4 regions of the Xenorhabdus sp. Sc-CR9 genome follow, and region 4 is predicted to be linked to each of the others. Evidence: predicted binding sites of a transcription regulator. Region 4 holds the regulator's gene; each other region holds the start of a gene.
The links. Region 4 encodes ArgR, which controls arginine synthesis, uptake and breakdown. Its sites were predicted from a motif close to ANTGAATAAAAATACANT; they were not measured.

Region 1 (4,186 bases), on a different contig from region 4:
TTCAACGCTCCACGGTATATTGCTGCACGGTTTGGCAACCCGAAACGCGATTTAGGGGGCATACTGTACAGCGGATATTTAAAGTTCCCCTGCTTAATATGCCTCGCTTGTAAAACGGGGGTGTAGTAACCGGTAAATTTCACGTTACCATAATTATCTTGACCTTCCATTTGGTAAGCTGATAATCCAAATTCATTTAAATAACGGGTATCACCACCAGACAACATCCAATTCTTGATAGCATCAAATGTTTCGCGGTTATTGTTATAAAGGCGAGGAGAAGATTTACTGATGAAATTAACTTGAGTGGCAAAATCCTTGGCATTCACAGGCCACCCTTGAGCATTGGGAGTATTAACCAGTTGAAGATCTTGGGTGAAGTGACCATCTTTATACTGTTGTCCTTGCTCGGTCGGTCGATGACATCCCGATAATAATAAAATGACAAACCCACATAAAAGATATTTGCCCCAGAGTTTCATATTTACGCCCTATCTCCAACCATCATTATTCGACGATGAACAATATCAAACGCTAATAAATAATGAAATGTAGTTAGAAAAAAATAGACTCCTGCTTTATTAGGCCATAACGAGCAAAAACAAAACAACAAGACCAATATTTCATCAAAAAGCAAATAAATTCAGTAAATATCAACAAAAAAGCTTGCAACGGCGTCGTTCAAGAGTATAGTGTGCCGACATCAGACGCGGGGTGGAGCAGCCTGGTAGCTCGTCGGGCTCATAACCCGAAGGTCGTCGGTTCAAATCCGGCCCCCGCAACCAATTTTATACAATGTTATTGCTGATAGTGTTATTACTGATATAGTCAGCATATATTTATAGAAAGTAAAAATCTGATAATAAAGAATGTCATCATTCAGTATTTGCCCACTATTGATAATCAAAGTTTGCAAATAGACGGACGCGGGGTGGAGCAGCCTGGTAGCTCGTCGGGCTCATAACCCGAAGGTCGTCGGTTCAAATCCGGCCCCCGCAACCAATTTTTTACGATGTCATTATTTAGTAAGTATTTGCACTAATCATTAGTAACGAACACTATTGATAATCAAGTTTGCAAATAGACGGACGCGGGGTGGAGCAGCCTGGTAGCTCGTCGGGCTCATAACCCGAAGGTCGTCGGTTCAAATCCGGCCCCCGCAACCAACTTTTCTTAATACATCTATTCCTGTTGTATCCAAATCCCTTAGAATTTTATTTATTACTTATACAAACTCCCCAGATTTCCCAATAAAAATAGTTAAAACTGATTGCAGGTTGTTACTTTTAGCAATAGCTTTTCATAGAATTTATTCAAGGCGGATATTTCACCGCCGAGCTAATTCGGCACCATTTTTAAAATAAGCCTTAATACCAGCAAAAATAGATTCTGCTATTTGTTGCTGGAATCTTGCTGTTTTCAATTTACGTTCTTCTTCCAGATTACTAATAAATGCAGTTTCCACTAAAACAGAAGGAATATCTGGCGCTTTTAATACCGCAAACCCCGCCTGATCGACGCTATTTTTATGCAATTTATTAATTTTCCCCATCCGCTTGAGCACTTCATCACCAAATTTCAGGCTATCGTTAATCGTCGCGGTTTGAACCAAATCCAGCATAGTATGATCTAAATATTTATCACCACTTTTACTGACTCCCCCAATCGAGTCAGCCTCGTTCTGAGTCTGAGCTAAAAATCGGGCGGTATTGCTGGTTGCTCCCTTAGTGGAAAGCGCAAATACCGATGAACCCCGCGCAGATCGATTTGTAAAGGCATCTGCATGAATAGAAACAAATAGATCAGCGCGCATCTTGCGGGCTTTTGCTACCCTCACTTTCAAAGGAATAAATACATCTTCATTACGGGTCATATAAACTTTCATGCCGGGTTCACGTTTAATGAGAGCCTGTAAACGACGAGCAATTTGCAACACAATATCTTTTTCACGGGTTTTGTATTTCCCAATGGCTCCCGAATCTTCGCCACCGTGACCGGGATCGAGCATAATCACAATCGGCCGATCTTTTCCTGCTTTACCGGGTTTACGCGCCTTCGCAGGCAAATGCTTTTCCAAATCCCCGCTGTTGTACTCTTCAAGCAAAGCCAGTAAAGGATCATCATCCACATTTGCTGCCTTTTTAGGATAAAGATCTAATACCAAGCGATGCTTAAATTTCGCAATCGGCGGCAGCGTAAAAATGTGCGGAACAACAGGTTGTTTAATCTCAAATACCAAGCGCACCGTTTTGGGATCAAATTGCCCTGCCCGCACCAATTTCAGGTAGGGATCACGCTGCTGAACCTGTGCTCCCATACTGCTCAGGACACTATTGATCTGGATACCCTGTAAATCAATGACAATACGGTTGGGATTTGAAAGTGAGAATTGGCGGTATTTAAGTGGAATACTAGACTCCAACGTCACTCTGGTATAACTTGATGCCGGCCAAATACGGACAGCAATTACTTTTGAGTTTGCTGCATAACCTATTGGACTAACGCTTAATAACCATACAGCTGCTGCGCCTTTCAGCAGACGGCGACGTGAAGAATTATAGTCTGAATGACTCATCGTTTATTCCATTTAAAAACAGCCAAACCCAGTAATTTTTGCTAAAAATAATCGTTAGGCGGAGACTCTAATTAATTAGAGAATCGCTGTCATCAAAAAAAGCATTTTATGCTCTCTCAATCTATTTATATCAATATAAATAATAACGTTATTTTTATCCATTTTTCCTCTTGCCATTTCCCATCAAAAGGAATAAAAATACATAAAATACGCATAAAAATTCATTCGGAGAGAGTTTTAATGAAAGAGAGCAGTACCGAATTGGTTGAAATCGTCCGGCAATCGGTTCCGTATATCAATGCACACCGGGGAAAGACTTTTGTCATTATGTTGGGAGGTGAAGCTATCGCCCATGAAAATTTCTCCAACATCATTAACGATATTGGATTGCTGCATAATCTAGGCATTCGTTTAATCGTCGTGTACGGCGCTCGCCCACAGATCGAACAAAATATTGCGGAGCATAACTGCCTGTCGGTCTATCACAAACATACCAGAGTGACTGATACCAAAACATTGGATCTCGTTAAGCAAGTCGCGGGGTTGTTACAATTGGATATTACTGCACGTCTTTCCATGAGCCTGAGTAATACACCATTGCAGGGCGCCCATATTAAAGTGGTTAGTGGTAATTTTATTATCGCCCAGCCTTTAGGGATCGATGATGGCATTGATTATTACCACAGTGGCAAGATCCGCCGCATTGATGAAGAAGCCATCAACCAGCAATTAGACAATAACGCGATTGTGCTGATTGGGCCAGTTGCCGTTTCCGTCACGGGAGAAAGTTTTAACCTGACATCCGAAGAAGTCGCAACACAGTTGGCAATCAAATTAAAAGCAGAAAAATTAATCGGCTTTTGCTCGTCACAGGGCGTACTTGATGCTGAAAACAACACCTTATCAGAACTTTTTCCCAGCGAAGGGGAATCCCGTCTGCATGAATTGGAAAAAGCTGACGAACACTATTCAGGAACTGTTCGCTTCTTAAGGGGGGCTATCAAAGCCTGCCGCCGTGGAGTGCGCCGCAGTCATTTGATCAGCTATCAGGAAAATGGTTCGCTGGTTCAGGAGCTATTTTCCCGCAAAGGTATCGGAACCCAAATTGTAATGGAACGCTCCGAACAAATCCGCCGTGCCAATATTAATGATATCGGAGGCATTCTTGAGCTTATTCGTCCATTGGAACAGCATGGTATTTTGGTTCGCCGCTCGCGGGAACAATTGGAAATGGAAATAGACAAATTCACTTTGATAGAACACGATAACGTCACTATCGCCTGTGCTGCACTATATTCTTACTCTGATGAAAAAATCGGGGAAATGGCCTGCGTTGCCGTGCATCCAGACTACCGGAACTCTTCCCGAGGTGAAATCCTGCTAAATGCTATTTCCGCCCAAGCCAAGCAAATAGGGCTGGAAAAACTTTTCGTACTCACAACCCGCAGTATTCATTGGTTTCAGGAAAAAGGTTTTGAACCCGCAGAGATCGATATGCTACCCGTAGAGAAGCAAGCGCTGTATAACTATCAGCGCCGTTCCAAAATCTTAATGTTAGATTTACAGAATCATTAATCTTATTCACTGCGGGTTGAACCATGCTGCTAATCC
Region 2 (4,186 bases), on a different contig from region 4:
ATTTTTTTAATATTTTTAGTCATAGAAGTAACCTTTTTAATTACGCCAGAATTCGTGTGCCAACGGGTATGCCATTAAATAAAGCAACCAACTGCTCTGCATGTCGCCAACTCGCAATATCCACGGGTTGCCCAAGTGTTTTTGCCGCATCCAATGCTGCTTTTACTTTCACTATCATGCCGTCGGTAATAATGTCCTGTTCAATTAACTGTTCGATCCTTTCCGCCGTGGCTTCCGGGATTTTTTGACCTTTTCCATCCAGAATTCCGCTGACATCAGACAAAAAAACCAAATCCGCATTTAACACCTGAGCGATGGCAGTTGCCGCCTGATCGGCGTTCACATTCATTAATTCACCATGTTCGGTGATACCGATTGAGCTGATAATCGGTATATAGCCCACATCCAGCAAAATTTTCAGGAGATCGGGTTTCCCCGGCAGCGCTTTTCCTGTGTGCCCAAACTCTTTATCAAGTTGGGATACCGTCACAACGCCTCCGTCTCCCAGACATAACCCAATAGCAGGTAAACGGAGCTTTGTTGCCCATGCCAACAACTTTTTGTTAGCAGTCCCTGCCAATGTGCCTGCAATAATATCGATTTGATCTTCCGGTGTGACCCGCAAGCCCTGCTTCTTCAAAATCGGCAACTGCAATTTCTGCATCAGCTTATCAACCAAACAACCACCACCATGCACAATAATCAGCTGACGTTTATGAGTTTTTCGGTATAACTGCAACGTAGTAAATAACCGCTCCAGCGCTTCTTCATTGTCTAATAACACACCACCCAACTTGATAACTAACGGAACCATCGGCTTTATCCTCTGTCAGTATTAAATTTGTCGGAATCTTAATTTTTCGGAATGAACTTAAAGCAACGCCTGCGTTTCTTCATACCCAAAACGAATATTCATGCATTGCACCGCCTGTGCTGCTGCACCTTTCAACAAATTATCCTCAGCACCCACGATAATCAGATGTTGCCCCTGAACAGCAAAACCAATATCGCAGAACGGCAAACCAACGACAGCTTTCAACGCGGGGAATCCTTCGCTGTATAAACGAACCAGTGGTTTATCGTGATACGCCTGCTGATAAGCTTCACTAACCTGTTCTTCTGTTACACCGGATTTCAATTTGCAGGTGATTGTGGCCAAAATCCCTCGTGAAAAATTGCCCAAATGAGGTGTAAAGATCACTTCAGTGCCTAAATGCGTTGCAATTTCAGGTTGATGACGATGATTAAAAACACCATAAGGCTGCAAACTCACTTCACAAAAGCTGTTGATGATTGATGCCTTCCGCCCTGCGCCGCTGACACCACTGACCGCATTGATGACAGGCCAATGCCCGGTATCCAGTAAATTTTTTTCAAGCAATGGCTTCAATGAAAGTTGGGAAACAGTGGGATAACATCCGGGAACCGCAATCAATCGTGCTTGCTTGATTTTTTCTGCCTGCCACTCTGCCAGCCCGTACACAGCTTGCGCTAACCATGCGGCATTTTTATGCTCGAACCCGTAGTATTTTTTATAAAACTGTGTATTTTGTACTCGGTAGGCACCTGATAAATCAAACACAATACAGCCCGCTTCCAGAAATAACGGTGCAATGTCATGACTGACTTCATGAGCAGTTGCGAGGAAAACCACATCAATACCTTTCGCTGCTTCAAACACATCAGTCAATGGTTGTAAGGACAAATCAAGGATGCCCTTATATTGCGGATGAAGTTTTGAAAAAGGCTTTCCCGCATCTGAACTTTGAGAAGAAACCATCAAGCCGGAGATGTGGACATGGGAATGACGTTGCAGATATGCTGCTAACTCAGCTCCGGTATAACCACTGGCACCAACTATCAATGTATTCAGCATGGGATTTATTCACCTTATTAGTGTTAACCAACAGTGTTAACCAACGATATAATTGCATTTGTATGCAATTAATCTGCATGAATATTGATACTATTATGAGTAAGGGCTGTCAACAGTGAATATGAAATTACCGGCATTTATTAAGTTATATCATCAGCTCATTGCAGCTCCATCTATCAGCGCAAATGATGCTGAACTAGACCAAAGTAATGAAGTTGTTATCAATCTACTGGCGGAATGGCTAAAAGAGATTGGTTTTTCGATTGAAATTCAACCCGTCCCTGAAACCCGGGGCAAATTCAATCTACTGGCAACATTGGGTAGTGGTTCAGGTGGTTTGCTGCTATGTGGTCATACGGATACCGTCCCTTTTGATGAGGGATGCTGGACACAAGATCCATTCACACTGACAGAGCGCGATGGCAAGTTATATGGTCTCGGCACGGCGGACATGAAGGGCTTTTTTGCCTTTATCATTGATGCAGTACGGGATATTGATGTCAGCAAACTGTCTCATCCCCTTTATATCTTGGCTACTGCTGACGAAGAAACATCAATGGCAGGTGCGCGTTATTTTGCTGCCAATGCCAACATTCGGCCTGATTTCGCTATCATAGGCGAACCCACATCATTACAGCCAATCCACGCCCATAAAGGGCATATGGCCCAAGCAATCCGCATAGAAGGAAAATCAGGGCATTCCAGTGATCCGGCACGGGGCGTCAATGCTATTGATCTGATGCACGAGTCCATCACCCAGCTGATAAAACTACGTAATACTTTGCAGGAGCGTTATCACAATCCGGCTTTCGTCATTCCTTATCCCACCATGAATTTCGGTCATATTCACGGCGGAGATGCCGCAAACCGCATTTGTGCCTGCTGTGAACTGCATATGGATATCCGCCCGCTTCCCGGACTGACCTTACAGGATTTGAACGGATTGCTGAATGACGCACTGGAACCCGTGAAACAGCGCTGGCCGGGACGCCTGAGCGTGACAGAACTTCACCCACCCATTCCGGGTTATGAGTGCCCGACAGACCACAAACTGGTTGGCGTGATTGAAAAATTGTTGGGAACAAAAGCGGATACAGTCAATTACTGTACGGAAGCGCCCTTTATTCAGGAACTGTGCCCGACATTGGTCTTGGGACCGGGGTCGATTGAACAGGCGCATCAGCCCGATGAATTTTTGGACATGGCATTTATTGAACCAACAAGAAAACTGCTTTCACAGCTTGTAGAGCATTTTTGTTTGGATGGTGGTTAACTTTCACTACATATAATAACCTCAGTGAGTACATTGAAGCTTTTCGTTTTGTCTCTATTAAGAGTGGGCCGAAAATGATTGGGACCGTGGTCCCAATCCAGACCGCCTGCCGTAATGCTCGTATTGACGCGACCGCCACTCCGATGATGCTGACCGCTGACGTCCTCCTGGCTGACTTTGCTCTCACCGAGTTCCACCTTGCCCTGTGGGCTGCGGATCGCGCCGCCGATCAGTTGGGGTTGTTTGGCCAACGATTTGCAGCGCCACGCCGTTCTTACCGATAATAGCCGATTGTTCGCCACATTCCCATGTGCCACCCCAAACATGAATTTCTTTCCTGATCACTTTGAATATTCCTCATTGGGAATAAGACATTTCTCGATTGACTAAAAACCCAGCTTCAACCATTCTATTTGGACATCTAAACGGATAGACATATAAACATTTAAGCATCTAAACGTAAGCGGATATCACAAAAAAGATCCGATTGTTCACGAGGGCACAGGGTATGAGTTTTTTCCATGCAAATCAGCGAGAAGCGCTGAATCAGAATCTGGCTGAACTTGAAGGGCAGATTCGAGTTTCCTTTGAATTCTTTCCACCCAGCACTGCTGAGATGGAACAAACCCTGTGGAAATCTATTGATCGCTTAAGCAAGCTGAAACCTAAATTTGTTTCCGTCACCTATGGTGCCAACTCTGGTGAGCGTAATCGTACCCACAGCATCATCAAAGGAATCAAAGAAAAAACTGGCCTTGATGCAGCTCCGCACCTGACTTGCATTGATGCCAACCGTGAAGAACTGCGCACTATTGCCCATGATTATTGGCAAAGTGGCATTCGTCATATCGTGGCATTGCGGGGCGATTTACCTAATAATAGTTGTAGACCAGGAATGTATGGTGCTGATTTAGTTGAGCTATTAAAAGAAGAGGCGGATTTTGATATTTCCGTTGCGGCTTACCCAGAAGTACATCCAGAAGCGAAAAGCGCGCAGTCAGACCTGATTAATTTAAAACATAAAATTGACGCCGGAG
Region 3 (4,186 bases), on a different contig from region 4:
TTTCATCGCAATAATATGGGATTCTTTGGGTAATAAGTTTAAAACTAAGGCAGCAGCTGCTACACCAGACGCAGTTGCAGTTGCGTAAATACCACTCTCTATTTCGGCTAATAATGTTTCATAGGCATGGCGAGTCGGGTTACTGCAACGGGAATAACAATACTCACCGTGTTCAGATAAATTTTTCTGTACAAAAGTACTGGCTGTTGTAATGGGTGGAAAAATAGCATGGTTTTCTTTGTCTTGCTGTTTTCCACCGTGGATTAATGCCGTAGCTATATTTTTTATCATTTTTGCAGTCCTATAAATTAATTATCAATGTTCTTCAGGGATAAATATTGCACTATTGAAAAAGAATATGGCATAGGCAGATAAAAAAATTTTTCCAAAAAATAACTATATTTGTTTAATTAAGAGAATATTTTTTCTAAAATGTTTAATTTTTCATATAAATCAAATGGTTGTGTGGATATAGTTTAATGTGATGATTATCAACATATTGAAAAATTGTGCATGGTGATAAAGGCGACAGAGTCACTTTCTGGTTTTTGACCGGAAGTAAGTGGGAGATATCTCCAATTCGCTTAAGAATACAGGATTCAAGTGAGTTGGAGATATTTGCATTTAATTTTTGCAGTATGAACGGGCACAATATGAATCAACAATTATAAAACTAGATTTTGCACCATTGTCGCCACCATTACCGCCTTAATGGTATGCATACGGTTCTCAGCCTGATCAAACACAATGCTGTGTTTCGATTCAAACACGCCATTGGTCACTTCCAACCCGCCATATAAATTGAATTCTTCTGCCAGTTGCTTGCTGAGCGTGGTTGCTTCATCATGAAAAGCAGGGAGGCAATGCAGGAATTTCACCTCTGGATTACCTGTCATTTCCACAACACCCATATTGACCTGATAGGGTTTCAGCAATGTAATGCGTTCTTGCCAGACTGATTTAGGCTCTCCCATTGATACCCAAACATCGGTATACAGAAAATCAGCTTCTTTTACACCTTGTGCAATATCTTCTGTCAGAGTGATCTGACCGCCAGTTTTTTCTGCCAGTTTTTGGCATCCTTCAACCAAATCTGCGTCTGGCCAGCACGCTTTTGGAGCGATTAAGCGGAGATCCATACCTGTTAATGCAGCTGCTTCAAGCATAGTATTGCCCATGTTGTTGCGGGCATCGCCTAAATAGGCAAATTTGATTTCAGATAGCAGTTTTTGGCTGTGCTCCTGCATTGTGAGTAAATCAGCCAGAAGTTGGGTCGGGTGGAATTCATCGGTCAATCCATTCCAAACCGGAACACCTGCGTATTGCGCCAGCGTTTCGGCGATTTGTTGCCCGTAGCCACGATATTGTATTCCGTCATATAGACGGCCAAGCACCCGCGCAGTATCTTTGATGGATTCTTTGTGCCCGATTTGGCTGCCACTTGTGCCTAAATAGGTAACACTGGCTCCTTGATCATGAGCAGCGACTTCAAATGCACAGCGTGTACGGGTTGAGTCTTTTTCAAAAATAAGGGCTATATTTTTCCCTGCAAGTAAAGGAAGCTCTTGTCCTGATTTTTTATTCGTTTTTAATTTTTTGGCAAGTGTTAAAAGAGTATTAATTTCTACAGGAGTAATATCGAGCAATCTTAGTATTGAGCGTTGAAAAAACGGATTCATTATGCATGGACTCCATGAGCGCAATATTGAATTTATATTCAATATATACCGATTAAAAATTCAATTGCAAGCCCTGGCTTTGGTGTTTGTAATAGTGATGGTATTAAGACGGCTGATGAATCAGTAGATTATGGTTTGTATTTCTCTTTGGACAAAAGGGGATAGATATATCCTTTGTTTAGAAAAGATGGGAGAATGCAAAGCAGGACAGCCAACTGACGGAGGGGATTGGCATGGCAGACCCACATGCTTTAGAAGAACAGCGCGAAGAAACTCGTTTGATCATTGAAGAATTATTGGAAGATGGCAGCGATCCTGAAGCGCTTTATATTATTGAACACCACTTTTCGGCGGAAAACTTCGATCAACTGGAAAAAGCAGCACTCGAAGCATTTAAGTTAGGTTATGAAGTGACGGATGCGGAAGAGCTGGAAACAGAAGATGGTGTTGTTCTGATGTGTTGTGATGTGATCAGCGAAAGCCGATTGGAGGCTGACTTGATCAATACGCAGGTTGAACAACTGCTGGATCTGGTTGAAAAAATGGGTGTGAATTACGATGGTTGGGGAACGTATTTTGAAGATCCCAATGCATCGGATGATGAAGATGATAGCGGTGATCTCTTCCCACCGGAAGAAGATCAGCCGAGACTTCACTAAGATGTTTCTAACATCACATTAAGACCGAATGCCCCACTTGAACTGTGGGGCTGATTTATTGAAGATAATGGTTTGTTATAGTGATTTTATCATTTTTACTTCACAATCGCTGTGACTAGTATTGCCAAGTGCCTCATCAAGATAGCTGAAGCCCAATTTTTCATATAGGGCAATAGCTGCTTTCAAATTTTCCGTTGTTTCCAGATAACAGGCAATAAAAAAGTGCGTGATCGAACTCGATACATTGATAACCTGGCTGTTTGGTGCATTAACTTGATTTGACTTCAATTTGATCTGAATAGTGAAGCTGAAAATAATGTTCTAAAAACTCAATGGTGACTCTGATGCGAGCAGACATCGCCAGACGAGTGACATAAACCGCCCAGATGTTCGCGGATTGATAATATTCAGGCAGAATATGAACTAATGCACCTGATTTGATATTTTCCCTGACATCCCAATAGGAACGTAAAGTAATACCATTCCCATCAAGGCACCACTGGTGGATAATTTCACCATGGTTGGACGACATCGGCCCGGTAACTTTCACGGATTGGTATCCCGCACTACTTTGTAACTGCCAGATGCCAAAAGGATGATCCCGCTCTTTGATGACCAGACAGGCGTGAGAGGGCAACTCATTCAGTGATTTTGGCACCGGATGACGAGCGAGATAAGAGGGCGCTGCGCATAGGATGCGACGATTGGATGCGAGTTTTCGTGCGATAAGATTATTATCAATATCATCGCCAACACGAATATCCAAATCAATGCCTTCTGTGACTAAATCAATAATACGATCTTCCACATCAAACCGGATCTCTAATTGGGGATAGGTTCGGAGGAGTGCAGATAGCGCAGGGGCCACGAATTGCCGTCCAAAGCCAAAACTACTGACAATCCTGATTGTTCCTTGAGGTTCTTGCCGAAGTTCAGAAAGCTCATCAAGCATCTGATTGACATCATTCAGAATACGTTGTGCCCATTCGTATATCCGCTCACCATCCTCCGTAATTGATACCCTGCGTGTCGTTCTGTGCAATAGGGTAACATTCAATACACTTTCTAATATTGCGATGCGTTTACTGATAAAAGCCGGAGAAACCCCCATTTCTTCCGCAGCAGCGGCAAAGCTTGCTCTCTTGGCGACTAAAAGGAAAACACGGAGATCCTGTAAAATAGGCAGATTATTCATATATCGTAAATTATGTTTCTACATTTTTTGGATTGAATACAATTCAGTCAATTATAAAATAGCTGAAAAGTCAATTTTGTATCCTGATAAATGAGAGATATCTAATGAAACAACCGTTCAAGATTGCGGCGATCCCTGGGGATGGAATTGGTCATGAGGTGCTTCCGGAAGGAATTAGAGTATTACAAACTGTGGCTGAAAAGTGGGATCTCCATTTATCGTTTGACTCTTTCGAATGGGCCAGCTGTGACTATTACCTTAAGCATGGCACCATGATGCCTGATGATTGGTTTAATCAGTTAACGGCGTTTGACGCGATCTATTTTGGTGCTGTCGGTTGGCCTGAAAAAGTGCCTGATCATATTTCGCTTTGGGGGTCATTACTGAAATTCCGCCGTGAATTTCAGCAGTATGTCAATTTACGTCCGGTACGTCTCTTACCGGGAGTGCCTTGTCCGTTAGCCAATAAAAAACCGGAAGATATCGATTTTTATGTCGTCAGGGAGAATACCGAAGGGGAATATTCAGCGATTGGTGGCCGTCTGCATGAAGGGACGGAGCATGAAGTGGTGATCCAGGAATCGGTTTTTACCCGCCGTGGTGTTGATCGTATATTGAAATATGCGTTTGAATTAGCGCAAAGCCGCCCTCGT
Region 4 (4,186 bases):
GGAAAACAAGAATAGTGATATTCAATTGCCCTGCCTTGAACACCTGTTCGTTTTTGCCTCAACCATTCTTCACGTTTTGCTCTGGCATTAACTCCTTGTGGTGATCTAGGTAACTCGCCTACACCGGTCAACTCCATTGCCGTATACCACTCTTTTTTCATAATGTTTCTCTATTTTTGTAACCAAGTTCAAAAAAGAAGTTATTAAGAAAAAATTAGAAATATTTTTAGAAAAAATAATGTTATTTTATTTTCTTAATAACAGATTCGTGTTCGTTATTAATTTCACACTAACGCTTTAGTTATACCACTAATGTGGCTTCAAATTTAATAGGAAAGGATTAAAAAAATGATTTCTATGAAATCGGATTGGCATCCTGCTGATATTATTGCCGCTTTACGTAAACGTGGAACGACTCTGGCAGCCGTTTCTCGTGAAGCGGGGCTAAGTTCATCAACTTTGGCGAATACACTTTCTCGCCCATGGCCCAAGGGAGAATGGATAATAGCGAATTACTTAGAATTGCATCCGTCTGAAATATGGCCAAGCCGTTATTTCGATCGCAATACAGGAGAACTATTAGAAAGAAAAATTCGAGATAAAAAGAATAATTAACTATTAATTTAATTATTCATAGAAAAACCGCTAGTTATTTTTAAACTAGCGGTTTTAGTTAACTAATATATTTAAATTAATTTGTATATTAATAAATTACAAATTAAATAAATTAATCATTAATAAATTTTTCGCCTAATTCAATATCTGTATTCAAAACATCCAGCATGTTATCTAGTGATTTTTGTTCAAAATCGCTCAGCTTGCCAATATCTAAATGTTCTTCAATACCATTTTTACCCAAGCGAACTGGTTGAGCGAAGAAACGCGCATATTTGCCATCACCCTCAACATAACTGCATTCGATAACATTGCTTTCGCCTTGCAGGGCACGGATCATAGACAACCCCATGCGTGCAGCAGCCTGCCCCATAGACAGAGTTGCAGATCCGCCACCTGCTTTTGCTTCAACCACTTCAGTTCCCGCATTCTGGATACGTTTGGTCAATGCTTCAATTTCTTCGTCAGTGAAACTAACATCAGGAATTTGAGACAGCAGAGGCAAAATAGTCACACCTGAGTGCCCACCGATAACTGGAACTTCCAGCTCTTCTGGTTTTTTGCCTTTCAATTCAGCAATAAAAGTGTTGGAACGGATAATATCCAGAGTTGTTACACCGAACAGACGGTTTTTATCGTAAACACCTTCTTTTTTCAGAACCTCAGCCGCAATCGCCACAGTGGTGTTGACAGGGTTAGTAATAATTCCGATTAATGCCTTTGGACAAGTTTTAGCAATCTGCTGTACCAGATTACGAATGATCCCCGCATTGATATTAAATAGGTCGGAACGATCCATACCAGGCTTACGGGCGACACCCGCAGAAATCAATACCACATCTGCACCTGCCAGTGCAGGGGTTGCATCTTCACCAGCAAAACCAGTGACTTTAACTTCCGTTGGGATATGACTCAGATCGGCTGCCACACCCGGGGTCACCGGAGCAATGTCATACAAGGAAAGTTCTGAACCTGAAGGAAGTTGGGTCTTGAGTAGAAGGGCAAGTGCCTGACCAATACCACCGGCTGCACCGAGAACTGCAACTTTCATCCTGATACTCCTTAAATAAGTGCTGTAAAAAACTTAAACTTGTCTGGTTAAGAGAGTGCTTTCATTTTTCCCATCATTACAACAATGATAAGGAAGACTCTCCTCCACTCATCACTACGTATTAAAACAATCTGTTAACAGCTAAATTATCCACCCAATGACCTGCGGATGGAACATAATAGTTGTTTTATTCTAGACAAAAGGCTTATCTGTTAATGAGATAATGGACACTTTTTTGATAATTATTCTAATTATCCTATTAATTAATAGGTCGATCACCTTACACTCTCCTGCCGAATCAAACAACACCATTTAATTAACAATGTATTTACTATGCTTACTCTATGAAAATGAAAATAGGCAAAAATAAAATGTTCAATACCCTGATTATAAATAAGGTAATATGGGAAAGAATATACAATTATGCTCTGTATCTTGGTTTTCCCTTCTCTTTCTTGAATAAAAATTCACTCTTTTGCATAATATCAGCCTTATAACGGATTTAACGATGGTGAAATATGCGTGTTCCTTCGAAACAGGACGATTTGGTAAAAGCTTTCAAAGCATTATTGAAAGAAGAAAAATTCAGCTCTCAAGGTGAAATTGTTTCAGCGCTTCAGGAAGAGGGGTTCGAAAATATCAACCAATCTAAAGTTTCCCGGATGCTGACAAAATTTGGTGCTGTGCGAACCCGTAATGCAAAAATGGAAATGGTCTACTGTCTGCCAGCAGAATTGGGTGTACCCACAGCCACCAGTCCGCTAAAGAATCTGGTATTAGATGTCGATTATAATCACAGTGTTGTGGTCATACGCACAAGCCCGGGTGCAGCACAACTAATTGCACGCCTGTTGGATTCATTGGGTAAAGCTGAAGGAATTCTTGGCAGCATTGCAGGTGATGACACTATTTTTACCACGCCAGCCCAAAACCTTACGACAAAGCAGCTCTATGAGGCGATCCTCAATCTATTTGAGCAGGAACTTTAATCTATATCTGCCGTATACCAAGAAAGCTAATTAATGTATGCGGCAGGCACACACTGAATATATTTAGATGAAGAGAGGATCGCCCAATCAGTGCGCCCCCCTTACTCCGAAGATCTTTCAATTAAACTGTATCTGCTTTCTTAGCCAACTCAGCCAGTAATTTCTCGTGGATACCATCAAATCCGCCGTTGCTCATAATAAGGATATGATCCTCCGGTTGCGCCGTTTCGACAATCATCCGAACCAAAGTATCAATATCCGCACTCCAGCGAGCGGGCTGAATACACTGTTCTGCAATTTCAATAACCTGCCACGGCATATTGGCTGGCTGATAGAGGAAAACTTCATCAGCACGCCCCATTGAAGGTGCAATGTCATTTTTGCTCATTCCCATTTTCATGGTATTAGAACGCGGCTCCAGCACGACCAGAATACGCGTCATTCCACCAACTTTACTTCGCAACGCTTCCAGAGTCGCTAAAATAGCTGTTGGGTGATGAGCAAAATCGTCATAAACCGAGATACCATTGACTTTACCACGCAATTCAAGACGACGACGGGCATTGATAAAGCGATCCAATGCCTGACAGGCATCCGCAGGTTGAACCCCGATATGATGGGCTGCGGCAATTGCACTCAAGCCATTATGCATATTGTGTTCACCGACTAATGACCAGCCCACCTCACCTACCAGTTCACCATGATGGAATACTTGGTAGTTGCTACTATCCTGACTGACTTTTTTCGCCTGCCAGCTTCCGGTTTCTCCGAGAAGTTCCAGCTCACTCCAGCACCCCATAGAAAGGACATTTTTTAAATTCATGTCATTATCGGGAACAATGATTTTACCTGAGCTTGGCACAACTCTGACAAGGTGATGGAATTGTTTTTGAATGGCGGCCAGATTTTCGAAAATATCTGCGTGATCAAACTCAAGGTTGTTCATGATCAGTGTACGTGGGCTGTAATGAACAAATTTAGAACGCTTATCAAAAAAAGCACTGTCATATTCATCCGCTTCAATCACAAAAAACGGGCTTTCACCGATTTGTGCTGAAACAGTAAAATTTCCCGGAACACCACCAATCAAGAATCCCGGTTTATAATCACAGGCTTCCAGAATCCATGTAAGCATACCCGCCGTTGTTGTTTTCCCGTGAGTGCCGGCCACTGCTAATACCCAACGCTCCGGCAATACGTGATCATGCAGCCACTGTGGGCCAGAGGTGTAAGGAATTCCACGCTCCAACACTGCTTCCACACAGGGATTACCGCGGGTCATGGCATTGCCGATAACTACCATATCTGGTGCAGGATCGAGTTGTACAGGATCGTACCCTTGAATCAACTCGATGCCTTGTTTCTCCAGCAGGGTACTCATTGGTGGATACACATTGGCATCAGCGCCAGTAACTTCATGACCCAGTGAACGAGCGAGGATCGCTAACCCTCCCATGAAAGTACCGCAAATGCCAAGAATATGAATACGCATTTATTTCTATCCGATATCATGAACTGTATCACTATTCTA

Region 1: the regulator ArgR is predicted to act here: its motif matches at 2,763-2,780, upstream of argA (amino-acid N-acetyltransferase).
Region 2: the regulator ArgR is predicted to act here: its motif matches at 1,928-1,945, upstream of argC (N-acetyl-gamma-glutamyl-phosphate reductase).
Region 3: the regulator ArgR is predicted to act here: its motif matches at 1,705-1,722, upstream of argF (ornithine carbamoyltransferase).

What each region holds. Positions count from the first base shown of each region.
Region 1 covers NZ_CAWQTY010000244.1:69,484-73,669, forward strand. Annotated here, with positions in the region: gene mltA (murein transglycosylase A) at 1-482, opposite strand, end outside; tRNA gene AACQ81_RS19555 (tRNA-Met) at 709-785, shown strand; tRNA gene AACQ81_RS19560 (tRNA-Met) at 926-1,002, shown strand; tRNA gene AACQ81_RS19565 (tRNA-Met) at 1,090-1,166, shown strand; gene amiC (N-acetylmuramoyl-L-alanine amidase AmiC) at 1,328-2,575, opposite strand; gene argA (amino-acid N-acetyltransferase) at 2,816-4,150, shown strand; gene recD (exodeoxyribonuclease V subunit alpha) at 4,157-4,186, opposite strand, start outside.
Region 2 covers NZ_CAWQTY010000165.1:30,614-34,799, reverse strand. Annotated here, with positions in the region: gene AACQ81_RS08055 (argininosuccinate synthase) at 1-23, opposite strand, end outside; gene argB (acetylglutamate kinase) at 41-814, opposite strand; gene argC (N-acetyl-gamma-glutamyl-phosphate reductase) at 872-1,876, opposite strand; gene argE (acetylornithine deacetylase) at 1,992-3,149, shown strand; gene AACQ81_RS08035 (hypothetical protein) at 3,333-3,494, opposite strand; gene metF (methylenetetrahydrofolate reductase) at 3,658-4,186, shown strand, end outside.
Region 3 covers NZ_CAWQTY010000196.1:11,581-15,766, forward strand. Annotated here, with positions in the region: gene AACQ81_RS14455 (trans-sulfuration enzyme family protein) at 1-291, opposite strand, end outside; gene argF (ornithine carbamoyltransferase) at 666-1,679, opposite strand; gene rraB (ribonuclease E inhibitor RraB) at 1,913-2,338, shown strand; partial or broken gene AACQ81_RS14470 (GNAT family N-acetyltransferase) at 2,414-2,557, opposite strand; gene AACQ81_RS14475 (LysR substrate-binding domain-containing protein) at 2,607-3,533, opposite strand; gene AACQ81_RS14480 (tartrate dehydrogenase) at 3,638-4,186, shown strand, end outside.
Region 4 covers NZ_CAWQTY010000234.1:3,917-8,102, forward strand. Annotated here, with positions in the region: gene AACQ81_RS18880 (DNA-binding protein) at 1-161, opposite strand, end outside; gene AACQ81_RS18885 (helix-turn-helix domain-containing protein) at 349-615, shown strand; gene mdh (malate dehydrogenase) at 728-1,666, opposite strand; gene argR (transcriptional regulator ArgR) at 2,185-2,655, shown strand; gene mpl (UDP-N-acetylmuramate:L-alanyl-gamma-D-glutamyl-meso-diaminopimelate ligase) at 2,777-4,147, opposite strand.